Regions from separate parts of the Enterobacter mori genome, predicted to be linked through region 3. Evidence: predicted binding sites of a transcription regulator. Region 3 holds the regulator's gene; each other region holds the start of a gene.
The links. Region 3 encodes PhoB, which activates phosphate uptake and scavenging genes when phosphate is short. Its sites were predicted from a motif close to CTGTCATAAAACTGNCNNAT; they were not measured.
Positions count from the first base shown of each region.

Region 1: the regulator PhoB is predicted to act here: its motif matches at 3,265-3,284, upstream of N2K86_RS06680 (phosphoethanolamine transferase).
Region 2: the regulator PhoB is predicted to act here: its motif matches at 4,982-5,001, upstream of N2K86_RS02750 (esterase-like activity of phytase family protein).
Region 4: the regulator PhoB is predicted to act here: its motif matches at 6,362-6,381, upstream of kdgR (DNA-binding transcriptional regulator KdgR).

Region 1 is NZ_CP104285.1:1,415,782-1,423,775, reverse strand. Features, by position in the region: gene N2K86_RS06705 (DHA2 family efflux MFS transporter permease subunit) at 1-151, opposite strand, end outside; gene N2K86_RS06700 (HlyD family secretion protein) at 148-1,242, opposite strand; gene N2K86_RS06695 (anion transporter) at 1,344-2,453, opposite strand; gene mntR (manganese-binding transcriptional regulator MntR) at 2,450-2,923, opposite strand; gene mntS (manganase accumulation protein MntS) at 3,107-3,235, shown strand; gene N2K86_RS06680 (phosphoethanolamine transferase) at 3,515-5,098, shown strand; gene ompX (outer membrane protein OmpX) at 5,481-5,999, opposite strand; gene rhtA (threonine/homoserine exporter RhtA) at 6,353-7,240, shown strand; gene dps (DNA starvation/stationary phase protection protein Dps) at 7,541-7,994, shown strand, end outside.
Region 2 is NZ_CP104285.1:573,666-581,659, reverse strand. Features, by position in the region: gene N2K86_RS02765 (carbon starvation CstA family protein) at 93-2,246, shown strand; gene N2K86_RS02760 (YbdD/YjiX family protein) at 2,347-2,550, shown strand; gene yjiA (GTPase) at 2,561-3,514, shown strand; gene N2K86_RS02750 (esterase-like activity of phytase family protein) at 3,578-4,936, opposite strand; gene N2K86_RS02745 (YfaZ family protein) at 5,347-5,892, shown strand; gene N2K86_RS02740 (NAD-dependent succinate-semialdehyde dehydrogenase) at 6,065-7,435, opposite strand; gene N2K86_RS02735 (helix-turn-helix transcriptional regulator) at 7,587-7,994, shown strand, end outside.
Region 3 is NZ_CP104285.1:974,105-982,098, forward strand. Features, by position in the region: gene sbcC (exonuclease subunit SbcC) at 1-1,842, opposite strand, end outside; gene sbcD (exonuclease subunit SbcD) at 1,839-3,044, opposite strand; gene phoB (phosphate response regulator transcription factor PhoB) at 3,232-3,921, shown strand; gene phoR (phosphate regulon sensor histidine kinase PhoR) at 3,943-5,238, shown strand; gene brnQ (branched-chain amino acid transporter carrier protein BrnQ) at 5,648-6,967, shown strand; gene proY (proline-specific permease ProY) at 7,049-7,994, shown strand, end outside.
Region 4 is NZ_CP104285.1:2,733,137-2,741,130, reverse strand. Features, by position in the region: gene yebS (membrane integrity lipid transport subunit YebS) at 1-314, opposite strand, end outside; gene N2K86_RS12925 (GAF domain-containing protein) at 447-944, shown strand; gene proQ (RNA chaperone ProQ) at 1,041-1,727, shown strand; gene prc (carboxy terminal-processing peptidase) at 1,747-3,795, shown strand; gene htpX (protease HtpX) at 3,988-4,869, shown strand; gene N2K86_RS12905 (MFS transporter) at 4,921-6,294, opposite strand; gene kdgR (DNA-binding transcriptional regulator KdgR) at 6,473-7,264, shown strand; gene N2K86_RS12895 (YobH family protein) at 7,328-7,567, opposite strand; gene mgrB (PhoP/PhoQ regulator MgrB) at 7,727-7,870, shown strand; gene N2K86_RS12885 (YebO family protein) at 7,945-7,994, shown strand, end outside.

The DNA of each region.
Region 1 (7,994 bases), 440 kb from region 3:
AGCTGGCCGAGAGCGAACCCGCCACGTGCGGCAGCGCCACGTTAACGATGGTGGTATCCAGAATTTCCATAAACACCGCGAGGGTGACGACAATGGCCACCGCCCACGGGTTGCTGGCGGGCTTCCAGCTATCGTGGCTGTGGTCCGTCATTCCACCGTCACCTTCGGCTCAACGGACAGCCCCAGCGGCAGTGGCTTGTTCGGATCCAGCCCTTTATCAATCACGATTTTCACCGGCACGCGCTGAACAATCTTCACAAAGTTACCGGTGGCGTTTTCCGACGGGAACGCGGAGAAGCGCGAACCGCTGCCCTGCTGGATGCTGTCAATGTGGCCTTCAAGTTCCATATCCGGCCATGCATCGACGGAAACGCTGACCTTGTCGCCGGGCCTCATGCGCTCCAGCTGCGACTCTTTGAAGTTCGCCACCACCCACACGTTCGGTGAGACCAGAGAAAACAGCGCCGTACCCGCCTGCACCAGCGTGCCGGGCTGTACGTTGCGTTTGGTGACGAAGCCGTCGAACGGGGCGCGGACTTCGGTGTAAGAGAGGTTCAGGTTCGCGGTTTCCAGCTGCGCTTTAGCCTGATCGACCTGACGTTCGCGAGCTTCAACGTTGGTCTCCTGCTGACGGATCTGCAGCTGTACCTGCTCCGCCACTTCCAGCTGCGCCTGGGCGCTGGCCAGTCCAGCCTGTGCACTGCGCAGTTGGGCATTCGCAGAATCGATACTTTGCTGGGTGGTCGCACGCGGGTCAACGCCGCGCTGACGGCGGTACTCCGCCTGGGCGTTCGCCATATCGGCCTGCGCTTTCAGCACCTGCGCTTTGGCTTCGTCACGCTGGGCGGGATACTGGACTTTTGAAAGCGCCAGCTGTGCCTGCGCCTGATGGAGCTGAGCAAGCGCCAGTCCAAGCTGGGCCTGAGCCTGATCGCGCTGGGCCGTGGTATCGCGAGGATCGATAACCACCAGCAGATCCCCTTTCTTCACGCGCTGGTTATCGCGCACGCGAAGCTCGGTGACGTATCCCGCCGTTTTGGGGGCAATGGTCACCACGTCACCGTCGGTAAAGGCGTCGTCGGTCGTCTCTTCGTTACGGGTTAAAAACCACCAGACCAGCGCCACAATCACCATCACCACCACGACAATGCCGAGGATAATTAACGGTTTTTTGCCCGGGCGCTTGCGCGCATTATTGTTGTTTTCCTGCTCGTCAGCAGGCGGGTTTTGATCTTCAGCCATAGGTCAGCAACGTTCCAGTCAGTGAGCGGCATCACACTATGCCGTTCACTAAAGCTAGGACGTTGCTATACATTTGCCAGGATAAACTGACAAATAGCGCACTATATGAGAAGGAATAGTCCGAAACCGATCGTGGCGGCCCACAACAGCATCGGGACCGACCATAAATGGAAGCGCCACCAGATACGGCGGTCGTTGGCCATGCGCAGGGCAATCAGGTTGGCAAGTGAACCGGGCAATAGCCCAAACCCGCCGATATTTACCGCCCACGCCAGAAGGGTGTCAGGCGGAACATAGTTGAGCAGCAGAATGGTCGACGGCACGTTGCTGATAAACTGCGACAGGCCAATCGCCGTCAGCCACAGTCCCGGCTGCGACAGACCGCTGACGCCGTGAAGCACGTTTTGCAGTGCAGGAAGCTGGATGAGCAGATAGACATCGATAAACATCGCCATAAAGACCAGCAGCAGCGTCCAGTCGACGCTCACCAGCACCCGCCGCGCCAGCACTAAAAACCCGGCGGCAACCAGCAGCACGCCCGCCAGTTCAACCTTCATCTCCAGCGCGACCAAAAAGACGATATACAACGCCAGACAGCACCAGACCAGACGGGGCTGCCACTGCGGGCCCGTCGTCCCGCTGTGGTACTGCAGTTTTTTATCCGGAAAGGCAAACCAGCACACCGCCAGCAGGGATAGCATCATCACCAGCGCCAGCGGGGCCATCTGCCAGGTAAAGGCGGCAAACGACAGGCCGGAACGGCCCCAGAGCAGGATATTTTGTGGGTTCCCGATGGGCGTTAACAGCGAGCCAGCATTCACGGCTAGCGCTTCAAAGATAATCAGACGGCTGACCGGAATTTCACAGAGCTTACGCAGCGTGAGCGTAAGCGGCACGATGATAAACAGTGCGACATCGTTGGTCAGAAACGTCGACAGTACCGCTGCGGAAAAGACCATGAACAGAGACAGACGGCGTTCGGTGGCAAAACGGCGCACCATTTTGCGTCCCAGAACGTCAAAGTAGCCGCTTAGCTCTACGCCTTTGGTGAGCATCATTAAGCCGCTCAGGGTAATAATCGTGCGCCAGTCAATGGCCGCAGGCCAGGCGTGGGGGGTAAAGGGGACAAAGAGGCTTAAGCCTGCACCAATAATCAGTAAGAGATGAAAGAAACGGTCACGCGTCAGGGCTTGCAGGCCGGGGATGTTCATTCAGCAGAAGAACCATATTTGAGTGTAAATTCACGGAACTTCACCAGTGTTTCTTCACTGACATGGTGCTCCATCCCTTCCGCATCCCGGCGGGCAATTTCCGGGCTGACGCCCAGCACCAGTAAAAAGTTCTCCACGATCTGATGACGCTCACGGCTCTCCTGCGCCAGCTTTTCACCCTCTGCCGTCAGAAACACGCCGCGCCACGGGATCATCTCGATCAATCCCACTGACGCCAGACGTTTTAACATTTTGGCTACCGTTGGCTGGGAAACCCCCAGCCGCGCGGCCATATCAACCTGACGTGCTTCGCCAACCTCACGAATCAAATCGGAGATCAGCTCCACATAGTCATCAATCAGCTCCCGGCGATGCGCCTCACGCACCTGACGGAACCCTTCTACGTGCTCTTCAACATTCACCAGTTGCGTCGTTTTTTTTGTAGTTGGCTTACCTGCGCGACGGTTCATTGTGTTTCCTCAATGGGGGTGACGCTTCCAGCGTCCTGTAACGGAGCGCACATTGTAAACCATAGCTCTACAAGCACAAAAAATTAACGAATTAGCCATAGCTATACAATATAGCCTGTGCTATATCTGTATGTAATGCAGTCACCCTTCATGGACCGAAGGGATCAGAAATCAGGAGGTCACATGAATGAATTCAAGAGGTGTATGAACGTGTTTACCCACTCCCCCTTTAAAGTGCGCTTAATGCTGTTGAACATGCTGTGCGATATGTTTAGCAACAAACCGCAGCAGGATGACAAATCTTCTCATTAAGCGGCGTCGCGGTACGCCGCTTCATTTTCCCGTCACAAACCTCTTGTAAACTGGCTTCTGGTCGCCTTAATCCCGATCTTTTTTACGGATTTGCAGTCTTCCTCGCAAAACATCTGTTTAGCAACTGTTGACCTTATTTCACGCTCGCACTATCTTCTTGCAGCCCTGCACTATTTGCGGCTCGCTGAAGCGGACCCTTATTCCCTCTCCACGCACTGTCAGGCAGGCTTTGACCCTTGGCGCCAGGGTGAGCACATGGCGTTTTCATGATAGTGATCTATGAACGTAACCCTGAAAGAAACACTTGTTACCCGCAGCCGGGCCTTAAGCCCGTGGACGGGATTCTACTTTCTGCAATCGCTGCTGATTAACTTTGCGCTTGGCTACCCGTTTAGCCTGCTCTACGCCGTGGCGTTTACCTGCGTGCTCCACGTGCTGTGGCGGAGTGCGCCGCGCGTGCAGAAAGCGTTGGTCGGGGTCTGTTCGCTGGTTGCTGCGATGTATTTCCCGTTTGGCCAGGCTTACGGCGCGCCAAACTTCAATACCCTGCTGGCGCTGCACTCGACCAATATGGAAGAGTCGACGGAGATCTTGACGATCTTCCCGTGGTACAGCTACGTGGTCGGCCTCTTTATCTTTGCGCTGGGCGTGATTGCGGTACGCCGCAAAGCCGAAGAGAAAAAAACGTGGGGAAAAATGGAGAGCCTGTGCCTGGTATTTTGCGTAGGCACCTTTTTTGTCGCCCCGGTGCAAAACCTGGCCTGGGGTGGCGTCTTTAAGCTGAAAGACAGCGGCTACCCGGTGTTTCGCTTTGTTAAGGACGTGGTAGTCAACAACAAGGAAGTGCTCGACGAGCAGGCGCGTATGGCTGAGCTTTCCACCATGAAAGACACCTGGAACGTGCTGGCCGTGAAGCCTAAGTACCATACCTACGTGGTGGTGATTGGTGAAAGCGCGCGCCGCGATGCGCTCGGTGCTTTTGGCGGTCACTGGGATAACACGCCGTTTGCCAGTTCGGTCAACGGTACCCTGTTTACCGATTACGTCGCGGCCAGCGGCTCGACGCAGAAATCACTCGGCCTGACCCTGAACCGTGTGGTCGACGGCAAACCGCAGTATCAGGATAACTTTGTCACGCTGGCAAACCGCGCGGGCTTCCAGACATGGTGGTTCTCCAACCAGGGGCAAATTGGCGAATACGATACCGCCATCGCCAGTATTGCGAAGCGTGCCGATGAGGTTCAGTTCCTGAAAAGCGGTGATTTTGAAGCCGACAAAAACACGAAAGATGAAGCATTGCTGAAAATGACCGCACAGGTCTTTGCCACTCAGCGCACCCAGCCACAGCTGATTGTTCTGCACCTGATGGGGTCACATCCTCAGGCGTGCGATCGTACAAACGGAAAGTACACAGAGTTTGTGCAGTCCAAAGAGACATCGTGTTATCTCTACACCATGACGCAAACCGACGATCTGCTCAGCAAGCTCTATGCCCAGCTGCGCAATACGGGTGACAGTTTCTCAATGGTCTATTTCTCCGATCACGGACTGGCGTTTAAAGAGCGCGGTAAACAGGTGCAGTATCTGGCACACGATGACAAGTTCCAGCAGAACTTCCAGGTACCGTTTATGGTGTTGTCGAGTGACGACAAAAAGCATCGCATCATCACCGCGCGTCGTTCGGCAAATGATTTCCTGTCGTTCTTCTCGCAGTGGACGGGGATTGCAGCAGAGCAGATAAAAAATGCTTATCCGTTTGTCTCTAACAAGAAAGCGCCCCCAGTGTACGTTACCAACTTCAAGTTACAGAAAGTTGACTATAACCATTTGGGTACAGATATTTTTGATATAAAGAGCAAGTAGTTTCTGCCGTCTCGTGCGGTCTAATGTTTTCACCCTGACCCTCTCCCACGGGGCTGAGGGTTCCCCACAAAATAATGCCTGCACGGACGACCCCCTCTCCCTTGAGGGAGAGGGCAGGGGTGAGGGGGAACATACGGGTCTGGTGGTCATTCCGTTCACTTTATGTTGCTTGCTACTCTGTGAGGACATGACCTGTGAACGTGCCAGGGCGGCTCAATCGCCGCCGGACCAGGACATCGCTGTAAGTCATTAATTTTTCTGATGCAACATTCATCGCTTCAGGTAAAAAAAATACAGGGGATCCCTCAGCCCACGGGGAGAGGGAAAAAGACAAAAAAAATCCGCCACAGTGGGCGGATTTTTTATTTAATCACCGAAGTGATTAGAAGCGGTAACCTACGCCCGCGATCCAGGTGCCAACGTCAACGTTGCGGATACGGCTCTGCTCATAGGAGAAGTCCAGAGCAACGTTTTCGATTGGGTTGAACTGCAGACCCGCGCCATAGGAGAAGCCGTAGTCGCTGTTGCTTGCAGTGCGGTTCAGACCTTCGTTTTCGGTCTGCTGGAATTTACCGTAACCAACACCTACAACACCGTAGATGCTAGCCCAGTCGTTCAGGCGGTAAGCAGGACCAGCGGTGATACCGTAGTACTGACCTTTGTTATAGGTGCCGTTTTCAGTGCGATCTTTCTCGGTGTAAGTGAAAGAACCGATCACGCCCAGCGGGTTGTTGTCTTGCTCGTAACGATACTTCAGGTTGAAACCGTTAGTTTTGTTCATCACGCCCTGCATATCGCTCTGAGCGTAACCACCGGTAACGGTAGAAGTAGCAGCTACAGCAGTACCTGCGGAAACAGCCAGAACTGCGGCCAGTGCTGAAAGACATGCAATTTTTTTCATAACCACCTCAAATGTGTTCAAGTAAGTCCGTAAGTTTTAAATATATCAAAAAATTTTGCGAAACTCTTTGTGATTCGTAATGTCTAACGAGGTCTTTCCTGTAACAGAACGTTTCCAGGATCAGCTATCTCATTCAAATTACGTTAAATTTTCGCCGCAAAATAGTTATAGTGCGCGCCATTGCCGTTACATTCATCCAGATTATTCCTAATCTGACAGGCGATAAAACCAGCAACGCTTATCTATTTTACGGATTTTCCCTGGTTTTTTTTCAACAGTAGCTCAACCGTGAGCGCATATTTCCATTACACTGCGGCTTTTACCCTATTTGACATAAATTGACAGGAGAAAGGATGCCAGGGTTATCCCGCACGTCATCGGTCTGGATGCCGGTCGCTGTAATACTGATCGCCATGTTGTCGATTCAGAGTGGCGCGTCGCTTGCAAAATCACTCTTTCCTCTGGTGGGAGCGCCGGGCGTCACGGCCCTGCGTATTGCATTAGGGACTCTGATCCTCGTGGTCATCTTTAAACCCTGGCGTCTGCGTTTCAAAAAAGAGCAGCGACTGCCGCTTCTTTTTTACGGGCTGGCGCTGGGCGCGATGAACTACATGTTCTACCTCTCTATTCAGACCATCCCGCTGGGGATTGCCGTCGCGCTTGAATTTACGGGGCCGCTGGCGGTTGCCCTCTTCTCTTCACGTCGTCCGGTGGATTTCATCTGGGTCGTGTTAGCCGTGCTGGGGCTCTGGTTCCTGCTGCCGCTGGGTCAAAGCGTCGCGCAGATTGATCTGACGGGTGCCGCGCTGGCACTGGGCGCGGGTGCCTGCTGGGCTGTCTATATCCTCACCGGCCAACGCGCCGGGGAGGAGCACGGTCCGGCCACGGTTGCGCTGGGCTCGCTGATTGCCGCCATCATCTTTGTCCCCCTCGGTATGGCGCAAGCCACCGAATCCATATGGCAATGGTCCATTCTGCCCGTGGGGCTGGCGGTCGCTATTCTTTCTACGGCACTCCCCTATTCTCTGGAGATGATAGCCCTGACGCGTTTGCCGACACGCATTTTCGGTACGTTAATGAGCATGGAGCCTGCGCTGGCGGCTATCTCGGGGATGGTCTTCCTTGGAGAAACGCTGACGTTCACCCAGACGCTGGCACTGTGCTCCATTATCGCGGCCTCTATGGGATCAACGCTGACCATGCGCCCTGAACCCAAAGTGAAGAAAGTCGACATCAATTAATGCTCTATATTCTGCATGGCTTTCACGCCATGCAGAATATAGGCGCCTTCCACGCCCATCATATTTCGTTACATGGATTGTCATATTCACGAAATAATCCACAGGGCTACGCACCGTACGTTCAGAATTAAGATTGATCTGTATCAATTTCATAAAAATCCTTTATTTTCAGAATAATATAAACTCAACATCCTTCTTGCTATTAAACCGATAGGCAGAGCCAAACCGCAGGAAAAAAATCCGGTGCTATACTTAGTTCCGTAATTACCTGGGACACAAACATCAAGAGGATATGAGATTATGAGTACCGCTAAACTGGTGAAAACGAAAGCGTCTAATCTGCTTTATACCCGTAACGATGTATCGGATAGCGACAAAAAGGCGACCATTGAGTTGCTGAATCGCCAGGTGATCCAGTTCATCGATCTTTCGCTGATCACCAAACAAGCCCACTGGAATATGCGCGGTGCAAACTTTATTGCCGTTCATGAAATGCTGGATGGCTTCCGCACAGCACTGGTTACCCACCTCGATACGATGGCCGAACGTGCCGTTCAGTTAGGCGGTGTGGCGCTGGGGACCACGCAGGTGATTAACAGCAAAACACCACTGAAAAGCTATCCGCTGGATATTCATACCGTTCAGGATCACCTGAAAGAGCTGGCGGACCGTTATGCAATCGTCGCGAACGACGTGCGTAAAGCCATCGGCGAAGCGAAAGACGAAGACACGGCTGATATCTTCACTGCCGCCT
Region 2 (7,994 bases), 400 kb from region 3:
GAGGATCTGGCACGATCCCTCCAGCATTAATCAATACCTCCTCACAACGAACCCTGACCCTTTTTTCTTTACATAAAAAACCAGGTCTTACTATGGATACTAAAAAACTACTGAAGCACGTGCCCTGGGCCTTACTCGGGATCCTCGGCGCTTTCTGTCTGGCGGTTGTCGCATTACGCCGGGGCGAACACGTAAGCGCCCTGTGGATCGTAGTCGCGTCCGTTTCCGTCTATCTTGTGGCTTATCGCTACTACAGCTTGTACATCGCGCAGAAGGTCATGAAGCTCGACCCGACGCGCGCCACTCCGGCGGTCATTAACAACGACGGTCTGAACTACGTGCCAACCAACCGCTACGTGCTGTTTGGTCACCACTTTGCCGCTATCGCCGGTGCAGGCCCGCTGGTCGGCCCGGTGCTGGCCGCGCAGATGGGCTACCTGCCGGGTACCCTGTGGCTCCTCGCTGGCGTGGTGCTGGCGGGTGCGGTGCAGGACTTTATGGTGCTGTTTATCTCTTCTCGCCGTAACGGCGCGTCTCTGGGTGAGATGGTCAAAGAAGAGATGGGCCGCGTGCCGGGGACTATCGCCCTGTTCGGCTGCTTCCTGATTATGATCATCATCCTCGCGGTGCTGGCTCTGATCGTGGTGAAAGCGCTGGCCGAAAGCCCGTGGGGTGTCTTCACCGTCTGCTCAACCGTGCCGATTGCGCTGTTCATGGGTATCTACATGCGCTTCCTGAGACCGGGACGCGTGGGTGAAGTGTCAGTGATTGGTATCGTGCTGCTGGTGGCCTCCATCTACTTCGGCGGCGTGATTGCGCACGACCCGTACTGGGGCCCGGCGCTGACCTTCAAGGACACCACCATTACCTTCGCACTGATTGGCTATGCGTTTATCTCCGCGCTGCTGCCGGTCTGGCTGATTCTGGCCCCGCGTGACTACCTGGCGACCTTCCTGAAAATCGGCGTTATCGTCGGTCTGGCGATCGGTATCCTGGTGATTAACCCGGACCTGAAAATGCCTGCGGTAACGCAGTACATCGACGGCACCGGCCCGCTGTGGAAAGGCGCCCTGTTCCCGTTCCTGTTCATCACCATCGCCTGCGGTGCGGTCTCTGGCTTCCACGCCCTGATTGCCTCCGGTACCACGCCTAAGCTGCTGGCGAACGAGAAAGATGCGCGTCTGATCGGCTACGGCGCGATGCTGATGGAGTCCTTCGTGGCGATCATGGCGCTGGTTGCAGCCTCCATCATCGAACCGGGTCTGTACTTCGCGATGAACACCCCGCCTGCTGGCCTCGGCATTACCATGCCAAACCTGCACGAGATGGGCGGTGACAACGCGGCGCTGATTATGGCGCAGCTGAAAGACGCGAGCGCACACGCGGCGGCGACCGTCAGCTCCTGGGGCTTCGTGATTTCGCCTGAGCAGATCATGCAGACCGCGAAAGACATCGGCGAACCGTCCGTGCTGAACCGCGCCGGTGGCGCACCGACGCTGGCTGTCGGTATCGCACACGTGTTCCACAAAGTGCTGCCGTGGGCGGACATGGGCTTCTGGTACCACTTCGGTATTCTGTTTGAAGCGCTGTTCATCCTGACCGCGCTGGACGCCGGTACCCGTGCGGGCCGCTTCATGCTGCAGGACCTGCTCGGTAACTTCGTACCGTTCCTGAAGAAAACCGACTCTCTGGTGGCGGGCATTCTGGGTACCGCGGGCTGCGTAGGCCTGTGGGGCTACCTGCTGTATCAGGGCGTTGTTGACCCGCTCGGCGGCGTGAAGAGCCTGTGGCCGCTGTTCGGTATCTCTAACCAGATGCTCGCAGCCGTTGCCCTGGTGCTCGGTACCGTGGTCCTCGTGAAGATGAAACGCACCAAATACATCTGGGTAACGGTAGTTCCTGCGCTTTGGCTGCTGCTCTGCACCACCTGGGCACTTGGCCTGAAGCTGTTCAGCGCCAACCCGCAGCTGGAAGGCTTCTTCTTCATGGCTAACCAGTACAAAGAGAAGATTGCCGCAGGCGGCGCGGACCTGACCGCGCAGCAGATTGCCAACATGAACCATATCGTGGTGAACAACTACACCAACGCGGGTCTGAGCATTCTGTTCCTGGTGGTGGTGTACAGCATCATCTTCTACGGCATCAAAACCTGGATGAACGTGCGCAACGCCGACGGTCGTACGGATAAAGAAACCCCGTACGTACCGGTGCCGGAAGGCGGCGTGAAGACCTCTTCACACCATTAATCCGCAATCCTCCCCCTCTCCCTTTGGGAGAGGGCTGGGGTGAGGGGAACACAAGCCCAGCGGACTCACATCGCCGGGCTTTTTCTGTCTGGAACCCACAATGTTTGGTAACTTAGGCGAAGCAAAAAAATACCTCGGTCAGGCGGCGAAAATGCTGATTGGCATTCCGGACTATGACAACTACGTTGAGCATATGAAGACCAACCATCCGGATAAGCCGTACATGACCTACACCGAATTCTTCCGCGAGCGTCAGGAAGCGCGCTACGGCGGAAGTGGAGAAGGCGGCGTCCGCTGCTGCTAAAGGAGAGACCATGACCCCGATTGCCGTTACTCTGCTGACCGGTTTTCTCGGCGCCGGTAAAACCACCCTGCTGCGCCACATTCTGAATGAACAGCACGGCTTCAAAATCGCCGTCATCGAAAACGAATTTGGCGAAGTCTCGGTTGACGATCAGCTGATTGGCGATCGCGCCACGCAGATCAAAACCCTCACTAACGGCTGCATCTGCTGCACCCGCTCTAACGAATTAGAAGATGCCCTGCTGGACCTGCTCGACAGCCGCGACCGCGGTGAAATCGACTTCGACCGCCTGGTGATCGAGTGCACCGGCATGGCCGACCCCGGCCCGATTATTCAGACCTTTTTCTCTCACGAGATCCTCTGCCAGCGCTACCTGCTGGACGGCGTGATTGCCCTTGTCGATGCGGTCCACGCCGACGAGCAGATGAACCAGTTCACCATCGCCCAGTCTCAGGTGGGTTACGCCGACCGCATCCTGCTGACCAAAACCGATGTGGCGGGCAGCAGTGAAAAACTGCGCGATCGTCTGACCCGCATTAACTCCCGCGCGCCGATTTACACGGTGACGCATGGCGACATCGATCTGTCTCAGCTGTTCAACACCAACGGCTTTATGCTGGAAGAGAACGTCACCGCAAAACCGCGCTTCCACTTTATGGGGGATAAGCAAAACGACGTGGCGTCGATTGTGGTGGAGCTCGACTACCCGGTGGACATCGGTGAGGTTTCGCGCGTGATGGAGAACCTGCTGCTGTCGTTTGCCGACAAGCTGCTGCGCTACAAAGGGATGCTTTGGATTGACGGCGAGCCCAACCGCCTGCTGTTCCAGGGCGTGCAGCGCCTGTACAGCGCCGACTGGGACAGACCGTGGGGCGATGAAGCGCCGCGCAGCGTGATGGTGTTTATTGGCATCCAGCTGCCGGAAGAGGAAATTCGGGCGGCGTTTGCGGGGCTAAAAAAATAACTACACCGAACCATCCCCTCTCCCCTATGGGGAGAGGGCCAGGGTGAGGGGTAAGCCCTGGTATTATTTCACCGCCTCCGGCAGCGTCACAATCCAAAGCTCGCTGTCCGACTCCGGCTTCTTCAGCGGCTTCACGCTGAGCGTGGTTTCCACCGGTTTATCATCGAGCGTCAACTTGCCTTCCGCGTTCACCCGATAATCCTTGAGCTTCTTGCCCTCGACCGGGTGTTGCATCGCCACCTTCACGCCAAAGTCATTATCGTTCGCCACCGCAAGCCGTTTGCTGTCGATCAGCGCCAGCCCTTCGGCCTTCTCCTGCTGCCAGCCCAGCGCGCGCAAATCAACGACCTGCGTTTTTGCTGCAAGGGTAATGCCGCGCTGCGCCAGGATTTTCTCATCATCAAACTCCGGGTACTCGCCCGGCTTGTCAAAGGCAGCCAGATCGCTCGCCTTGCTAAGATCCACCTTGTAAATCAGGTTACGCATCCCGTCGTTTTTATCGCTTCCCTGCTCAATCAGCAGGATGTGCTGGTCATCGAGCGCCACGATGTCGCCGATTTTGGCGTCGCTGTTTTTACTGTAGGCCGCGCTGTCGATAGGGTAGCCGTACATCGCGGTTTTGCCGGTCGCCGGGTCGAAGCTCACCAGACGGGTAAACAGCGCCTGCTTTTTGCTCTTACCGTCGATATCCAGCGTGCTTTGCACGGCGGCGATAATTCGCCCGTCCGGCATGCGGGTCAGGCCTTCAAAGCCCCGGTTAGGCTGGCGCCATTTGATAATGTTTGGCAGACCGCCCGCGATGGATTTCTCCCCTTCCGCCGCCTGCGGTCCGTGGATCGCCAGGATCTTCCCTTTGCTGTCGACGTTAATCAGAAACGGACCATACTCATCGCACAGCCAGTAGCCGCCTTTGCCATCCGGCGTGATGCCTTCCGTGTCCAGCCCGCGGTTGTCGCCCTGCAGAATGTTTAGCGTGTCGCTGAATGCCACTTCATTGGTGGAGCCAATCACGCCGCTTTGCAGCGGCAGACCGTTAATCTCGCCGTTATCGTCATGCAGCGGGCGGGCATCCGTTGCCTCTGCCTTACCGTTCTGGACGCGAATGGTCATCAGCAGCGGCGCGAAATCTGGCGTGACAAATATTTTGGCTTCGTTTTTACCCCTTTTTGGCGCATCGGCGTTTGGACCGCGATCGGTCACGGTCGCAAAAGTCAGGGCGTCGCCCTGCTTGCCGGTAAACAGCAGCCCAGAGCCAATCCCCACCGGGAGTCCGTTCGGAAACGCGCTGGCAAACGCGCCGCTGTATTTCACATGCGAGCCTTCAGGGAAGCTGACGATATAGCGCTCTGCGGTAGGTTGTGCCGCCACGGCAGAGAATGAGAGCACACAGCCCATGAGCACAGGAATGATTTTTCTTTTCATGTTGTTAGCATCCAGTTAGTGAAGCCAACACCGTAATGAAGAAACATGTCAGAAAAATGACATGAAAGGACAACGGATCTGCACAAAATTACGTATAGCAACCACCAGAAATGTAAACCTCTGTCTTTATCTGTGACAATGGAAACAATTTTGGAAATTATTAGAAACTCAATTAATTCATCTCAAATGGCTTTCTTTGCCTCGTTCAGCTGTCGTTTAGCCAAAAATATAAACTCTTCCTAAACGCGAATTTATTTGCCATTGACGACCTTCTAAACAAACAATTTGGCAACAGATAAAGATTAAATATCCAACAAAAACAGTATAAAACCGCGATAGATATCACATTTGCAGTCATAAACATCCGTTGTTAAGGTGCCCTCAGTTTAATTTGATAACGAGGAACACTCATGAAAAAGCTCAACGTACTCATCCTTTCCGCCCTGACCGTGGTATCTGGCTCCGCACTGGCAATGGGCGGCAGCATTGAGCAGGGTAAAAACTTTACTAACCTCAATCTGGAAATGGGGAAATCCTCATCCGGTCTGTACGCTGAAAGCAACTGGCTGAAAAACACTGACGACGGCACCCAGACCGGCGGCGTGGGCGCAGGCTACAACCTGGAAGTGGGTCCGGTCATGCTGAATGCGGGTGCGAAAGCTATCTACATCGGCCCGAAAAAAGGCGATAACGGCGTAGCGTTCCCAATCGGTGGCGGCGTAAACGTGGCCCTGACCGACAGCATCAACGTCTTCGGAGAAGGCTATGTGGCACCAGACGGCCTGAACAACAGCGTGAAAAACTACGTCGAAGCTAACGGCGGCGTTAGCTGGACCCCAATCAAACCGGTTACGCTGAAAGTGGGTTACCGCCACGTGAGCGTTGACGGCAAAGATGGTCGTCCAAACCACACCCTGATTGACGGGGCATATGTAGGCGGTGGAGTGTCCTTCTAAGCCTGTTTGCGCGTTTCGCCCGGCGGCGCTACGCTTGCACGGGCCTACAATGAAAGGGGCAATATATTAAAATTATTGCACATTGTAGGCCGGGTAAGCGCAGCGCCACCCGGCAAGAAAGGCGATGACATTGTCTATGCAAGCCTGCCGGTTGGCAGGTTTTTTTTACTTCTTACTTACGCACGACCACCAGCTTCTGGTTCACAAACTCTTTGATCCCCAGGTCCGACAGCTCGCGTCCATAACCGGACCGCTTCACGCCGCCAAACGGCAGTTCTGCCGCAGTATCGGTGAGCCAGTTGATATACACCATCCCGGTCTCAATCCGGGATGCCATTTTCTTCGCACGCTCGATATCCTGGCTGAACACCGCGCCGCCCAGGCCGTAGTGGGAGTCGTTCGCCAGCGCGACAGCCTCGTCATCGCTTTTTACCACATACATCTGCGCTACCGGGCCGAAGAATTCTTCGAAATACGCCGGGTTGTCGCGGGAGATATTCGTCAGGATCGTCGGTTCAAAGAAGCTCCCGTCGCGCTGAACGGGCTTGCCACCATGGTGCAGCGTCGCGCCGTTTTTCACCGCCTCGTTAACCTGTTTGGTCAGCGTTTCGAGCGCATCTTTAGACGACAGCGGCCCCAGCGTGGTGGTTTCGTCCAGCGGATCGCCAATCCTCACCTGCTTAAACGCCTCGGTGAATTTGCTCAGGAACGAATCGGCAATCTTCTCGTGCAGGATAAAGCGCTTCGCCGCGGTGCAGACCTGTCCGGCGTTGTTGAGCCGCGCATTCACACCAATCTTCACGGCTTTATCAAGGTCGGCATCGTCCAGCACCACGAACACATCGTTACCGCCCAGCTCCAGCGTCGATTTCTTAATGTGCTTCGCTGCCTGCGCCGCTACAACACTGCCTGCTTTTTCGGAACCGGTCAGCGCCGCCCCCTGCACGCGATCGTCAGCAATAATATTTGCCACCTGATCCGAAGAGATAAACAGATTGGTCCATGCCCCTTCCGGCGCCCCCGCCTCGCGCACCAGATGCGCAAAGGTTTCGGCGCAGTGCGGGACGATACTGGCATGCTTGGCGATCACCGGGTTGCCCGCCGCCAGGTTTGGTGCCAGGACGCGCATCAGCTGGTAATACGGGAAGTTCCACGGCTCAACGGCCATCAGCACGCCGATGGGGTGGTGCTCCACCCACGCTTCCCCGAGCTCAGAGTCGTACTTCACTGGAGCCAGGAACCGCTTCGCGTTGTCGGCGTAGTAGCGGGCGATCTGCGCGCACAGCTTTACCTCACCGCGGCTTTGTTCGATGAGCTTACCCATCTCCTGACTGGCGATTTTAGCCAGTTCCTCCACGCGCTCGTCGATCAGGTCGGCAAGCTTATGCAGCACCGGCAGGCGCTGGTTAATGTCGCCTTTCGCCCAATCCGAATGGTAAAGCGCATCGGCCGCTCTGAGCGCCGCTTCGATATCCGCATCGGTATGTGAGGGGTATTCTTTGATGAGCTGGTTAGTGGCAGGATTTACTGTCTGATAAGCCATGTCGAATCTCCTTGTTTTACCGCTTAGGGTATTAAGGGTAGTCAACATGACTGGCTCTGGACGTAAAGTTGGGTATATCCGGAAGGTTCTTAATGAAGCACTGCCAGACGGGTCGCTGACGTGGTATAAAAAACCTTCAGAAGGAGCGCCCATGACCGATACCCGACACGTCCGTCAGACTTTTCACCGCGCCTCAGGCCTTGAGCTGCGCAGCACGTGGCAGAGTACGCAGGCGTATAAACGCCATAGTCACCCTCAGCTTTCCATCGGCGCGATTGTGGAGGGCCAGACCTGCTGCCTGTGTCATGACAGAGAATACATCCTTAACCCAGGGGACCTCATTGTGATCCCGGCCTCTGCGCCGCACAGCTGCAACCCCGTCGCCGGACAGCCGCGCAGCTACCATATGCTCTATATCGACACCCAGCATCCTCTGGCGCTCCAGGTCATTCGTCACCCAGCCCTCTTTGCGCATTACCTGGAGGTGGTTAACAGCCTGTCCCCTGCGTCCGTGAACAGGCTGCTGTCAGCCCTTCCCCGCAGCGTGGAAAACGCAGAG
Region 3 (7,994 bases):
CTGGTAAAGCTGCTGCTCGTAGTGCTCCTGCTCGCTCATCCACGGGGCAATATCCTCCTGAATATTCAGCGTAATATTCAGAGAGGCACACACCTCCAGCCACTCTTTAGTGAGCGCTTGCTCTTCCTGAGAGAGCGCCTGCGCTTCGTCTGTCTCGCGTTGGATCTGCTGTGACAGGGCATTAACCTGGCCGAGAACTAACAAACCTTCATCTTTGAGTGCGGCGACCTCTTTTGCTAACCGATCGCGGCGGCGTTGATTTTCACTGAGCTCCAGCGCCTGGTATGCCGTCACGGCGGGATGGGTAGTGGAGCCGCACAGCGGGCAAGGTAGCCCGGCCTGGAGTTGAGCACGCTCCGCCTCAAGGCCTTTGATTTTCTCTTCCTGCCTGCATAGCGTTTCAACGTCCAGATAATGCTGGTTTTTTTCTTTATACTGCTGGCGGCGTTGTGCCAGCGTTTCGTTAAGCGCGACCAGCCCGGCCTGTGCTTTTTGCACGCTTTCGGCATTCTGGCGCTGACGTTTTTGCAGCGGTTGATAGCGGGCATGGAGAGCTGTCAGGCGCTGGCGCGTAGACCGGGTTTGCGCCTGTTTCTCCATCGCCATTGCGGCTTCGTCAGCCGTCAGCGTGAGGGAACTTTCTGGCAGTCCTGACAGCTTATGGCGTAATTCAGTGATACGCGCAGCAAGCGTAGTGAGCTGATTTTTATCGCGATTAAGCTGGGAGAAGTGAGCCCGCCAGCCTGCAATCTCCTGGCCCCACAGGCGGTACCGCTCATGGTCTGCCAGCCACTGTGCCAGTGCCGCCAGTTCTGTCTGCAGCTGCGTATGAGTATGTAAAGCGCCGTTGCGGATCCGCGAACGCAAGGCGGTTTTTTCCAGTAAGCGAGTATTTACTTCAACAATACGCTGCTTCGTTTGCGCCAGGCGTGATGCCTGTTCTTGTTGATGTTCCCACAGTGGGCGGAGTTGGGATGCGGGTTGCGCGAGCTGGAGCTTTGCCAGATCGGGCGCCGCATCGGCCAGCGCCTGTTGCGTCTGCTGCTGTAAGATCGTGGCGCGCTGCTGTTCGCGGATAAGCTCCTCGCTGCGCGTAAGCCACTGAAATTCTTTCTGATGGTTCTGCTGCTGCGCCAGCAGGGTTTTCTCTTCGTCAGTAAGTGCCTGCAAACTTTGCTGCAACTGCTGCTGCTGTTCTTCGCTCAACAGGACAACGCCTGCCGCTTGCGCTTCGCACATCTCAAGCGCATTGCGCGCGGCTTTGTGTTTTTCAAACACCATGGCGGAAATCTGGCCGTAGATCTCGGTGCCGGTTAGCTCTTCCAGCAGCTCCGCACGATCGCTCGGTTTGGCGTTAAGGAAGGCTGCAAACTGTCCCTGAGAGAGCAGCATTGAGCGGGTAAAACGGCCGTAGTCCAGCCCGGTAAGTGCTGCCGTTTGTTCCAGTTTATCCGTCACTTTGTCGGCGAGGATTTTTCCGTCTTCACAGCGTGCCAGCTCCACGCGCGGGGCCTGCAGGTTCCCGTCAGGCTGATTGCGCGCACGGTTCTGGCTCCAGAACGCACGATAGGCGATGCCTTTTACCTCGAACTCCACTTCCGCCAGGCACTCGGCGGTGTCGCGCGTCATCAGGTCGTTTTGCGCCTGAGAGACCTTTTGCAGTCGTGGCGTTTCGTGGTAAAGCGCCAGGCAGATGGCGTCGAGCAGGGTGGTTTTCCCGGCACCGGTAGCACCGGTAATGGCAAACAGCCCGTTGCTGGCAAATGGCTCAGCGGTAAAGTCGATTTTCCACTCGCCCTTGAGGGAGTTCAGGTTTTTCAGGCGCAGGCTGAGAATTTTCATGCGTTTTCTCCCTCATCGTTAAGCACATGCAGGGTATGCGTGAACAGCTCGTTGAGCCTTACTCGCTTCGCGTCGTCAATCTCTTCCTGAGACAACCGGCGCGCAAACACCTCTTCGACCCGCAGTTCACTCAGCGTTTCACGCTGTGCACCTAACAGAATTTTCTCGCGCTGCTCCCGGCTGCGGCGAACCAGTAAGACCTCGACGGGCAGATCTTCCGTCAGTGCCTGAATTTTTCTTTGCATATCATGCAGGTAGTCATCGGTGGTGATTTCGATATCCAGCCAGACGGGCGGAGCCTGCTCGACACCACGCCACTGCTCAAGTTGTTCAGCAATGGCCGCCAGATCGCCTTTTAGCACGGCCAGTGGTTGGGTAACGGGCACGTCCAGCGTCTCGACAGCGCTGAGTTTACCGTCGGTAAAACTGACCAGATGCACGGATTTGGCTTTGCCTGTTTCATCGAAGCTGAGTGAAATGGGTGAGCCGCAATAGCGGATATGCTCGCAGCCGCCGACGATCTGCGCGCGGTGAATGTGTCCGAGCGCAATGTAGTCGGCTGGCGGGAAGTTCTGCGCCGGGAAGGCATCCAGCGTGCCGATATAGATGTCACGTACGGCGTCACTTTTACTGGCCCCAACGGTAGTGAGATGCCCGGTCGCAATCACCGGGATTGCCGCTTCGCCGCGCAGGGCGCAGGCATCGGTATGCTGCTGGTGATAATAATCAGTGATAGCCTGTAATAAATGCTGTTGCTTTTCGCCGCCGGAAAGTCCCGCCTGGCTTTGTACGATATCGCGCGGACGCAAAAACGGAATGGGACACAGCACCGCTCCCGGCGTGCCGTCACGTTTTTTCAGGATCTGCGGGGCATGTCCGGCGCTGGCCACCACGGTGGTATTGAGAAACGCCAGAATATCGCGGGATTCATTCAGCGTGGCCACAGAATCGTGATTTCCGGCGACAATCACCAGATGACAGCCGGTCTGCTGCAGATTCACCACGAAACGGTTATAGAGCTCACGCGCATAGCTGGGAGGTGAACCGGTATCGAAGATATCACCCGCCACAATAATCGCGTCCACCTCGTGCGTCTGGGCCGTCTCCAGCAGCCAGTTCAGGAAGGCTTCATGTTCAGCCGCACGGCTTTTGCTGTAAAAATTTTGACCCAGATGCCAGTCCGAGGTGTGAAGTATGCGCATAGCTGTTCCGTGGCAAAATTGAGAAAGCAGGATTATAAACTGTCAGGGAGTGGAAAATAACCGCTGTAATAAAACAACAGTTTGCCATTTATAGTGGTAAGGTTTTTCATAAATCTGTCATAAATCTGACGCATAATGACGCCGCATTACAAACTTGTAACTTAAATAAGATAAGACAGGGCAAAGTATGGCGAGACGTATTCTGGTCGTAGAAGATGAAGCTCCAATTCGTGAAATGGTGTGCTTCGTGCTCGAACAAAATGGCTTCCAGCCGGTTGAAGCGGAAGATTATGACAGCGCGGTGAACCAGCTGAATGAACCCTGGCCCGATCTGATTCTGCTTGACTGGATGTTGCCTGGCGGCTCTGGACTGCAGTTTATCAAACATCTAAAACGTGAAGCGATGACCCGCGATATTCCGGTGGTCATGCTCACAGCGCGCGGTGAAGAAGAGGATCGCGTGCGCGGTCTGGAAACCGGCGCGGACGATTACATCACCAAGCCGTTCTCCCCCAAAGAACTGGTTGCTCGCATCAAAGCCGTTATGCGCCGCATTTCGCCGATGGCGGTAGAAGAGGTGATTGAGATGCAGGGCCTGAGCCTTGACCCCACCTCACACCGCGTGATGACGGGCGAAAATCCCCTCGACATGGGGCCTACCGAATTTAAACTCCTGCACTTCTTCATGACCCACCCGGAACGCGTATACAGCCGCGAGCAGTTGCTGAATAACGTCTGGGGAACTAACGTGTATGTGGAAGACCGGACGGTTGATGTGCATATTCGCCGCCTGCGTAAAGCACTGGAGCTGAGCGGTCACGATCGCATGGTGCAGACGGTCCGCGGTACGGGTTATCGTTTTTCGACCCGTTTCTGAACAGTGACAGGAGTGTGACGCGTGCTGGAACGTCTGTCATGGAAAAGGCTCGTCTTTGAACTGATCTTATGCTGTATTCCGGCCTTTATTCTGGGGGCCATCTTTGGGCATCTGCCTTGGTTTTTGCTGGCGGCAGTGACCGGGTTATTAGTCTGGCATTTCTGGAACTTACTGCGCCTCTCCTGGTGGCTGTGGGTGGACAGAAGCATGACCCCTCCGCCGGGAAGCGGGAGCTGGGAACCGCTGCTGTATGGCCTGCACCAGATGCAGATGCGTAATAAAAAACGTCGTCGCGAGCTGGGAAGCTTAATCAAACGCTTTCGCAGCGGCGCGGAGTCGCTGCCGGATGCCGTCATTCTGACCACTGAAGAAGGCACGATTTTCTGGTGTAACGGCCTGGCGCAACAGCTGCTGGGCCTGCGCTGGCCGGACGATAATGGGCAAAATATTCTTAACCTGCTGCGTTATCCGGAGTTCACGCTGTATCTGAAAAAACGTGATTTTACGGGGCCGCACAATCTGAGGCTCAACAACGGGCGCCATCTGGAAATCCGCGTGATGCCTTACAGCGATCGACAGTGGCTGATGGTGGCGCGGGATGTCACCCAGATGCACCAGCTGGAAGGGGCGAGACGCAACTTCTTCGCAAACGTGAGCCACGAATTACGCACCCCGTTGACCGTGCTTCAGGGCTACCTGGAGATGATGCAGGAGCAAACGCTCGAAGGTGCGCCGCGTGAAAAAGCGCTGCACACCATGCGCGAGCAAACGCACCGTATGGAAGGTCTGGTCAAGCAGCTGCTGACGCTCTCGAAGATTGAAGCCGCACCTTCACTGGCACTGAATGACACCATCGACGTGCCGATGATGCTGCGGGTGGTGGAGCGGGAAGCGCAAACGTTAAGCCATAAAAAACATCAAATTAGCTTTGAGGTCGACAGCGCCCTGAAGGTGCTCGGCAGTGAAGATGAGCTGCGCAGCGCCATCTCCAACCTGGTGTATAACGCGGTGAATCATACGCCGGAGGGGACCCATATCGTGGTGCGCTGGCAGCGTGTGACCGCGGGCGCTGAGTTTAGCGTTGAGGACAACGGGCCGGGGATTGCCCCTGAGCACATACCGCGTCTGACCGAGCGATTCTACCGTGTGGATAAAGCGCGCTCGCGGCAGACCGGGGGAAGCGGTCTGGGGCTGGCGATTGTGAAACACGCGGTGAATCATCATGAAAGCCGTCTTGATATTCAGAGTACGCTGGGTAAAGGAACCCGCTTCAGCTTTGTTATTCCGGAACGATTAATTGCCAAAAAGATCGCCTGACGGCAGGCGTGTCATTTTACCTTTCCACGGGTCAGCATTTGCTGGCCCGTTTGCTTTGCAGTCAAGCGAAACGCGTGTGAATATTATACGGTTGATGCTTTTTTGTTCGCATGATTAGCCATGGGTTTTTCTTATAATTAGCGTATTGTTCTGGTCTGGTTTTTCATGCTGGTATATTGTTCTGGTTTTGCGATCCCTCCTTGCCTTTAAACGTTATAAGCGTTTAAATTGCCCCCCAGATACTGTCAGACCGACTGTATTTGCGTGGTAAATCGAAAAACTATTCTTCTCCACGCCAGGACGGGAGCATTTCCCGCTGAAATTGAGCAAATTTTCCGCTGTATCGTCCCATCAGGGATAGCGAAAATCTCAACGTTTTCAACACCACATCCACAGGCAGTAAGGTTTTATGACCCATCACTTAAAATCGCGTGACATCATCGCGCTGGGCTTTATGACATTTGCGCTGTTCGTTGGCGCAGGTAATATCATTTTCCCTCCAATGGTTGGCTTACAGGCGGGTGAACACGTCTGGACGGCTGCGTTTGGTTTCCTGATTACTGCCGTGGGTCTTCCGGTCCTCACCGTTATCGCGCTGGCGAAAGTCGGTGGCGGCGTGGACAGCCTCAGCACCCCGATTGGCAAAGTGGCTGGCGTTCTGCTGGCGACCGTCTGCTATCTGGCCGTTGGTCCGCTGTTTGCCACCCCGCGTACCGCGACCGTTTCCTTTGAAGTGGGGATCGCTCCGCTGACGGGTGACGGCGCGATGCCGCTGTTTATCTACAGCCTGATCTACTTCGCAATCGTAATACTGGTTTCCCTTTATCCGGGCAAATTGCTGGATACCGTGGGTAACTTCCTGGCGCCGCTGAAAATTGTGGCACTGATCGTGCTGGCGGTGGCGGCCATCGTCTGGCCTGCAGGCCCGATTAGCGACGCAATGGACGCCTATAAAAACGCTGCGTTCTCTAACGGCTTTGTGAACGGCTATCTGACGATGGATACGCTGGGCGCGATGGTGTTTGGTATCGTTATCGTCAATGCCGCGCGTTCCCGCGGTGTGACGGAAGCGCGCCTGCTGACCCGCTATACCATCTGGGCTGGCCTGATGGCCGGTGTGGGTCTGACGCTTCTGTATCTGGCACTGTTCCGCCTGGGTTCCGACAGCGCGATGCTGGTCGATCAAAACGCCAACGGTGCAGCTATCCTGCACGCTTACGTTCAGCACACCTTCGGTGGTGCGGGCAGCATGCTGCTGGCGGCGCTGATTTTCCTGGCGTGTCTGGTGACGGCGGTTGGCCTGACCTGTGCCTGCGCAGAGTTCTTTGCACAGTATCTGCCGCTCTCTTACCGCACCCTGGTGTTTATCCTTGGTATTTTCTCCATGGCGGTGTCCAACCTCGGTCTGAGCCACCTGATTCAGGTCTCTATTCCGGTACTGACGGCGATTTACCCGCCGTGCATCGTGCTGGTGGTGCTGAGCTTTACTCGCCCGTGGTGGAACAACTCGTCGCGAATTATTGCACCAGCCATGTTTATCAGCCTGATTTTTGGTATCCTTGACGGGATTAAAGCATCAGCTTTCGCAGACATTCTGCCTGCGTGGACACAGCGTCTGCCGCTGTCTGAGCAAGGCCTGGCCTGGCTGATGCCTACCGTTGTCGCACTGGTTCTGGCGATTATCTGGGACCGTGCTGCAGGGCGTCAGGTCGCATCGAACGCCCATTAATCAACGGCAACAAACTGTTTAACCACGGGGCTTAAAGCCCCGTGGTTTTTTGTTTTTTTTGTGTTGAATGGCAAGATTTAAATGGAAAGCACTAACAAACTTAAACGTGGATTGAGCACCCGCCACATCCGCTTTATGGCGCTGGGCTCGGCTATCGGCACCGGTCTTTTTTATGGCTCGGCAGATGCCATCAAAATGGCCGGTCCAAGCGTTCTGCTGGCGTACATCATCGGCGGTGTTGCGGCCTATATCATCATGCGCGCGCTGGGTGAGATGTCGGTTCACAACCCGTCTGCCAGCTCCTTCTCCCGCTACGCGCAGGAAAACTTAGGCCCGCTGGCCGGGTTTATCACCGGCTGGACCTACTGCTTTGAAATCCTGATTGTGGCGATTGCCGACGTGACCGCGTTTGGCATCTATATGGGCGTCTGGTTCCCGGCGGTGCCGCACTGGATATGGGTGCTGAGCGTGGTGCTGATCATCTGCGCCGTCAACCTGATGAGCGTGAAGGTGTTTGGTGAGCTGGAGTTCTGGTTCTCCTTCTTTAAGGTCGCGACCATTATCATCATGATCCTCGCCGGTTTCGGCATCATCATCTGGGGTATCGGTAATGGCGGTCAGCCGACCGGCATCCATAACCTGTGGACGAACGGCGGCTTCTTCAGCAACGGCTGGCTCGGCATGGTGATGTCGCTTCAGATGGTCATGTTCGCCTACGGCGGTATCGAGATTATTGGGATCACCGCCGGGGAAGCGAAAGACCCGGAGAAATCCATTCCGCGCGCCATCAACTCCGTGCCGATGCGTATACTGGTGTTTTATGTGGGTACGCTGTTCGTGATTATGTCCATCTACCCGTGGAACCAGGTCGGCACCAACGGCAGCCCATTTGTTCTGACCTTCCAGCACATGGGTATCGCCTTTGCCGCCAGCATTCTCAACTTTGTGGTGCTGACCGCGTCGCTGTCGGCCATCAACAGTGACGTCTTTGGCGTAGGCCGTATGCTGCACGGCATGGCGGAGCAGG
Region 4 (7,994 bases), 1.8 Mb from region 3:
CCTTGCAGCACGTTGGCATCAATACGCACGCCGAGCAGATAAAGCTTCAGCAGCGGCTCGCTCCAGGCAAAGGGCATAAGCAACAGCATCGTCACGGCCATGGCTGCCAGACGGGTCAATGACCAGTCCCGCCCGTCGCGGATTTTGGCGTCACAGCAGGGACAAAAGGCACTTTGGTGCGATTTCATCTTCGGCAACATAAAAAGCGTATCGCACTGCGGGCAACGCTGATAATGTGCACGAGGCAGGGCTTCACTAACCGTATGGATAGTGATCTTCTTCGTCGGCGTAATTTTGGTTGTTTTTAAGGCCATCAGCTGCGCACAAAAGTGTATTGTTGAAAGTTATATTAACTCATGAATTGATTCATCTTGAGCATGAGCGCATTTAATGCTTATTTTAATAGGCTATGCGGTAATTTTGTAAGACAACTAAGTGATTGAAGAATGAGCAAAACAGAATTCTACGCGGATCTCAACCGCGATTTTAAGGCATTGATGGCAGGTGAAACCAGCTTCTTAGCCACTCTGGCAAATACGAGTGCATTATTGTTTGAACGGTTGACCGAGGTTAACTGGGCCGGCTTTTACCTTCTGGAAGGTGAAACACTGGTGCTGGGGCCTTTCCAGGGAAAACTGGCCTGTGTGCGTATTCCTGTCGGACGCGGCGTATGCGGTACCGCGGTGGCCACAAACCAGGTCCAGCGCGTGGAGGATGTTCACGCCTTCGACGGGCATATTGCTTGTGATGCGGCAAGTAATTCTGAAATCGTACTGCCGCTGGTAGTAAAAAATCAGATTATTGGCGTTCTGGACATCGACAGTACGGCCTTCAGTCGCTTTACCTCCGAAGACGAGCAGGGCCTGCGCGAGCTGGCGGCGAATCTCGAAAACGTTCTGGCAGCAACCGATTATCAAAAATTCTTTGCGAGCGTCGCAGGATAATCAACGGATAACGTAGCAATTACTGATAGCGTCATTATAATGTCGCCTGTTCATGCCTGCGCGAGTTGGCAACGTCCGTTGTAATCAGGAAATTTCATGGAAAATCAACCTAAGTTGAATAGCAGTAAAGAAGTTATCGCATTTCTGGCCGAGCGTTTTCCTCAGTGCTTTAGCGCTGAAGGTGAGGCTCGTCCTCTGAAAGTCGGTATCTTTCAGGATCTGGTCGCGCGTGTTGAAGGTGAGATGAATCTCAGCAAAACGCAGCTTCGTTCTGCCTTACGTCTTTATACGTCTAGCTGGCGTTACCTGTACGGTATCAAACCGGGCGCAACCCGTGTTGATCTCGACGGTAACCCTTGCGGCGAACTGGACGAGCAGCACGTTGAACATGCGCGCAAGCAGCTGGAAGAAGCCAAAGCACGCGTTCAGGCACAGCGTGCCGAACAGCAAGCGAAAAAACGCGAAGCCGCTGCGGCAAATGGTCAGGATGATGCGCCTCGTCGCGAGCGTAAACCGCGTCCAGCACCGCGCCGCAATGAGAATAACGATCGCAAACCGCGTGCTGACAAGCCAGCAGCTAAAGCCCCACGCGCACCTCGTGAAGAGCCGCGCCATACCCCAGTTTCTGACATTAACGCACTGAGCGTCGGTCAGGCTCTGAAGGTCAAAGCGGGTAACAATGCGATGGACGCCACCGTACTGGAAATCACCAAAGACGGCGTTCGTGTACAGCTGACTTCTGGTATGTCAATGATAGTACGCGCAGAACACTTGTTGTTCTGAAACGGAGGCCAAGCCTGGCATGAACACTTTTTTTAAGCTCACCGCGCTGGCGGGCCTGTTTGCTATAACAGGTCACGCCTTCGCTGTGGACGATATTACGCGTGTTGATCAAATTCCGGTATTGAAGGAAGAGACGCAGCACGCGACGGTGAGTGAGCGCGTGACGTCGCGCTTTACTCGTTCGCACTATCGTCAGTTCGATCTCGATCAGGCCTTTTCGGCCAAAATCTTCGACCGTTATCTGAACTTGCTGGATTACAGCCATAACGTATTGCTGGCCAGCGACGTCGAACAGTTCGCTAAACGTAAATCCGACGTGGGTGACGAACTGCGCTCCGGTAAGCTGGATCTGTTCTACGATCTGTATAATTTATCGCAAAAGCGTCGTTTTGAACGTTATCAATACGCGCTGAAAGTGCTGGAACGTCCAATGGACTTTACCGGCAACGACACTTTCAATCTGGATCGCAGCAAAGCGCCATGGCCGAAAGACGAAGCCGAGCTGAATGCGCTGTGGGACGCAAAAGTTAAATATGACGAACTGAGCCTCAAGCTCACCGGCAAAGACGAGAAAGAAATTCGTGAGACCTTAAACCGTCGCTACAAATTTGCCATCCGTCGCCTGGCGCAGACCAACAGCGAAGATGTGTTCTCCCTGGCAATGACGGCGTTCGCCCACGAAATCGATCCGCATACCAACTACCTCTCCCCACGTAATACTGAGCAGTTTAATACCGAAATGAGCCTGTCTCTGGAAGGTATTGGCGCAGTGTTGCAGATGGACGATGACTATACCCTGATCAACTCCATGGTGGCAGGTGGCCCTGCTTCCAAAAGCAAAGCAATTAGCGTAGGCGACCGCATTGTCGGTGTTGGTCAAACCGGACAGAACATGGTCGATGTGATCGGCTGGCGTCTGGACGATGTGGTTGCGCTGATTAAAGGGCCGAAAGGTAGCAAAGTTCGCCTGGAAATTCTGCCTGCAGGGAAAGGGACGAAAACCCGTATTGTTACTCTGACGCGCGAACGCATTCGTCTTGAAGACCGTGCCGTTAAAATGTCGGTGAAAACTGTCGGTAAAGAGAAAGTCGGTGTTCTGGATATCCCTGGCTTCTACGTTGGTCTGACCGACGACGTGAAAGTGCAGTTGCAGAAGTTGGAAAAACAGAACGTCAGCAGCGTGATCATCGATCTGCGCAGCAACGGCGGTGGGGCGCTGACCGAAGCGGTTTCCCTGTCGGGTCTGTTTATTCCGTCTGGCCCGGTTGTTCAGGTTCGTGATAACAACGGTAAAGTGCGTGAAGATGCCGATACCGATGGTGTGGTCTATTACAAAGGTCCGCTGGTGGTGTTAGTCGATCGCTTCAGTGCGTCTGCTTCTGAGATCTTTGCCGCGGCAATGCAGGACTATGGCCGTGCGCTTATCGTCGGCGAGCCGACCTTTGGTAAAGGCACCGTTCAGCAATACCGCTCTCTGAACCGTATTTACGATCAGATGCTGCGCCCGGAATGGCCTGCACTGGGCTCTGTTCAGTACACCATTCAAAAGTTTTATCGCGTGAATGGCGGCAGTACGCAACGTAAAGGCGTGACGCCGGATATCATGATGCCAACGGGCACCGAAGAGACCGAAACGGGCGAGAAGTTTGAAGATAACGCGCTGCCGTGGGATAGCATCAATGCTGCGACGTTCGTGAAATCTGGCGACATGACTCAATTTGGTCCTGCGTTGCTGAAAGACCATAACGAACGCATCGTGAAAGATCCTGAATTCCAGTACATCCTGAAGGACATTGCGCGTTTCAATGCCCTGAAGGCGAAACGGAACATTGTTTCTCTCAATTACGCTCAGCGTGAAAAAGAGAACAATGAGGATGACGCAACGCGTCTGGCGCGTATCAACGATCGCTTCAAACGTGAAGGTAAGCCTCTGCTCAAAAAACTGGACGATCTGCCAAAAGATTACCAGGAGCCGGATCCGTATCTGGACGAGACGGTGCATATCGCCCTCGACCTGGCGAATCTGGAGAAAGAGAAACCTGCGGTGCAACCGGCACCTGCAAAATAATCCCTCAACAGGCACAAGACATTGTGCCTGTTTTTTTAGTTCTGCTTCCTCTCGTCAAGCTGATCTTCAATTGTGTAAAGTTGTGTCTTTCTGGTGACTTACACCCCTCGAATCCTTGAAAATAGCCACAATACCCATACGATGTGGGTAATCGCATAGTGCGTTTTGTTAAACAGAGGTTAAAAGAAAATTATGATGCGAATCGCGCTCTTCCTGCTCACCAACCTGGCGGTTATGGTGGTATTCGGGCTGGTGCTAAGCCTGACAGGAATTCAGTCGAGCAGCGTTCAGGGTCTGTTGATTATGGCGCTGCTGTTTGGTTTTGGTGGCTCATTCATCTCACTGCTGATGTCGAAGTGGATGGCGCTGAAATCAGTCGGTGGTGAAGTTATCGAGCAGCCGCGTAATGATATGGAACAGTGGCTGATGAGCACGGTGGCTCAGCAGTCAAAGCAGGCAGGCATCGCGATGCCTCAGGTTGCTATTTACCATGCACCGGACATTAACGCCTTCGCAACGGGGGCACGTCGAGATGCGTCTCTGGTTGCCGTCAGCACCGGTCTGCTGCAGAACATGAGCCGTGACGAAGCCGAAGCGGTTATCGCTCACGAAATCAGCCATATCGCGAACGGTGATATGGTAACCATGACCCTGATTCAGGGCGTGGTGAACACCTTCGTGATCTTCATCTCTCGTATCCTGGCGCAAATCGCGGCAGGCTTTATGGGGGGCAACCGCGACGAAGGTGAAGAGAGCAACGGCAACCCGCTGATCTATTTCGCTGTTTCGATGGTACTTGAGCTGGTGTTCGGTATTCTGGCAAGCATCATTACCATGTGGTTCTCACGTCACCGTGAATTCCACGCGGATGCGGGCTCTGCAAAACTGGTAGGGCGTGAGAAAATGATTGCTGCGCTGCAGCGTCTGAAGACCAGCTACGAGCCGCAGGAAGCGAGCAGCATGATGGCCTTCTGCATTAACGGTAAATCGAAATCACTCAGTGAGCTCTTTATGTCTCACCCGCCGCTCGATAAACGTATCGAAGCGCTGCGCAGTGGCGAATACCTGAAGTAACGCGAAGAGACCGAAAAAAGCCGGGCTGGAGAGTACTCCGCCCGGCTTTTTTTATGCCTTCACGCCGGGCTGGGCGATCCGAAGTCCGCTAATTATGCCCGCGAGGGTAGCAAGGAACCCTGCGGTCAGGAGCGCAACGTGGTTACCATTCTGCCCGGCAAGGTTAAACATCAGCGCAACCAGTGCAGCACCGGTACTTTGGCCCAGCAGGCGCGCCGTGCCGAGCATGCCGCTGGCTCCCCCGCTGCGATGGGGCGGTGCGGAAGTGATAATGGTGTGATTGTTTGGCGACTGGAACAGACCAAAACCCGCACCGCACAGGATCATGCGCCAGATAATATCCAGATCCGTAGGCGATGAGGGAAGCAGAGCCAGGGCAAACAAGCCGGTTGCCATCACTGCCAGCCCGATTGCACCCAGCAGTCCGGCATGCACGCGTTCGATCAAATACCCGGCCAGCGGGGCCATCACCATCGTCGCCAGCGGCCATGGCGTTAACAGCAGCCCGGTTTCAACCTCAGAACGACCGACCACACTCTGCAGGAAGAAGGGCAGGGAAACCAGCGCCAGCATCTGGGCACAGAACGAACAGATCGAGGTGCAAATAGAGAGTGAAAAAAGGGGAATACGCAGCAGGTCTACCGGCAACAATGGTACCGGCAGTGCAAGCTGGCGACGCACAAAGAAAAAGCCTACAACCAGCAGAGCGGCAAGTTCTGCGCCGGTAAGCGCTAACGACTGACCCTGAGCAAACCCGCTCAGAGCAGTGATCAGCAGGCCAAAGGTTAGGGCATTCATTACCGCACTGGGCAGATCAAAGCGGGGCATGGTGCTTTTCGGGCCATTACCAGGGAGATAGCGCAGGGCAAAAACGATCGCGACGATGCCAAGCGGCACGTTGATGGCGAAAAGCCATTGCCAGGAGGCGACAGAAAGAATGGCCGCCGCAATAGTCGGTCCGGCGGCAGAAGAGACCGCGACAATAAAGGAGTTGATTCCCATACCGCGCCCTAAATGGCGCTGAGGGTAGATTAAGCGGATCAGCGCGGTGTTGACGCTCATTAGCGCCGCGCCGCCAAAACCCTGGGCAATACGGGCTATCGTCAGGGTGTGCAGCGAATCTGAAAGGGCGCAGAAGAGTGAGGTCAGGGTAAAAACCATCAGCCCGCACTGATAAACCCGGCGATAGCCGAACATGTCGCCCAGAAAAGAGAATGAGAGCAGCGAAACCACAATAGCTATCTGGTAAGCGTTGACGATCCAGATTGAACTGGCGGGGGAGGCCTGCAGATCGCTGGCAATTGTTGGCAGGGCAACGTTAGCAATGGCACCGTCGAGAACGGCCATGGAAATGCCGATGATAATCGTCGCAATAGCGCCGTAACGCTGGGGCAAAGGCAGACCATCGGAAAGGATTTTTTGCATTATGGGTGAATAGCTCGGTAGGAAATTATTCTCAGGGTAACTATTTTAGCACTGTTAATTCCGTTTTATGTCGCAGATTTGTAACGAAGTAAACGAGGATTGATTGCAGCTAGCATGAGGGGAATTTATAATAAAAACCGGTTCTGATTTTTATAAAACACTCTCCATGAGGTGATAAATGGCAATTGCAGATTTGGATAAGCAGCCAGATTCTGTTTCTTCCGTGCTGAAGGTGTTTGGCATCTTACAGGCGCTCGGAGAAGAGCGTGAAATTGGTATTACAGAGTTGTCGCAGCGTGTGATGATGTCGAAAAGCACCGTTTATCGCTTTTTGCAAACCATGAAGTCACTGGGCTATGTTGCGCAGGAAGGCGAATCTGAAAAATACTCGCTGACGCTGAAGCTGTTCGAACTGGGTGCCCGTGCCCTGCAAAACGTTGATCTGATCCGCAGTGCGGATATTCAAATGCGCGAACTTTCTCGTCTGACAAAAGAAACTGTCCACCTTGGCGCACTGGATGAGGACAGCATTGTTTACATCCATAAAATTGATTCTATGTATAACCTGCGCATGTATTCGCGCATTGGTCGCCGTAACCCGCTCTACAGTACCGCCATTGGTAAAGTACTGCTGGCATGGCGCGACCGTGAAGAGGTGGAACAGATCCTCTCTGGCGTAGAATACAAACGCAGCACGGAGCGCACCATCACCACCACTGATGAGCTATTAGCGGTGCTGGATAAAGTGCGTGAGCAGGGATACGGGGAAGATAACGAAGAACAGGAAGAAGGGCTGCGTTGCATTGGCGTACCTGTGTTCGACCGCTTCGGTGTTGTTATTGCCGGCCTGAGTATCTCATTCCCGACGCTGCGCTTCTCCGAAGAACGACTGCATGAGTACGTGGCTATTCTTCATACCGCCGCGCGTAAAATCTCTGAGCAGATGGGCTATAACGATTATCCGTTTTAACCCTGGCAGAGATAAAAAAACGCCGCATTTGCGGCGTTTTTCATGGATGTGGTTCAGCGAAATTTAGCCATTATCAATCACAACGGACGATTTACGCAGGACTGGGCAGTTGGTCAAACCGATGATCCCACTGTCCGAGTGGATATACTGCGCGGTACTCATGCCCTGGGCAGTCAGATATTTACACTTGATACCTAATCCTGCGGCGTTCTCGGTGCTCCCCACAAGCACGCCATATCCGGTTAACAGAAGGCCAGTCCAGAGAACGGCCAGTGCAATAATAGTCCGAATGATTAAATGCATCATTGCCTCTTTATCGTTGTTGTCATGCATTTAGCCTAACCTGTTTATTCATTGAAACAAGTGCACGATTCCGAAAAGAGTTTGATGAGGGTACAGTTAGACGCTGTTTAAGATAGCCGTGATAACCTGGCTGCCTCGGGTCATAAAACGGAGAGTGGAGTGAAAAAAATACGCTGGGTAATTCTGGTTATCGTGTTGGTGGCATGTGTGGTGCTGTGGACACAGACTATCAACGTGATGTGCGATCAGGATGTACAGTTTTTTAGCGGCGTTTGCGCAATCAACCAGTTTATTCCGTGGTAAGACGCATTTTTTCCTAAGGTCATTTCCTTCCTTCGCGCCAGTGGTAAAATGGGCGTTTTTATTGAGGTGGTGAAATGGGTGAGTTAATGAATTCAGGGCTGCTAAATCTGGCATCCCTGATGGT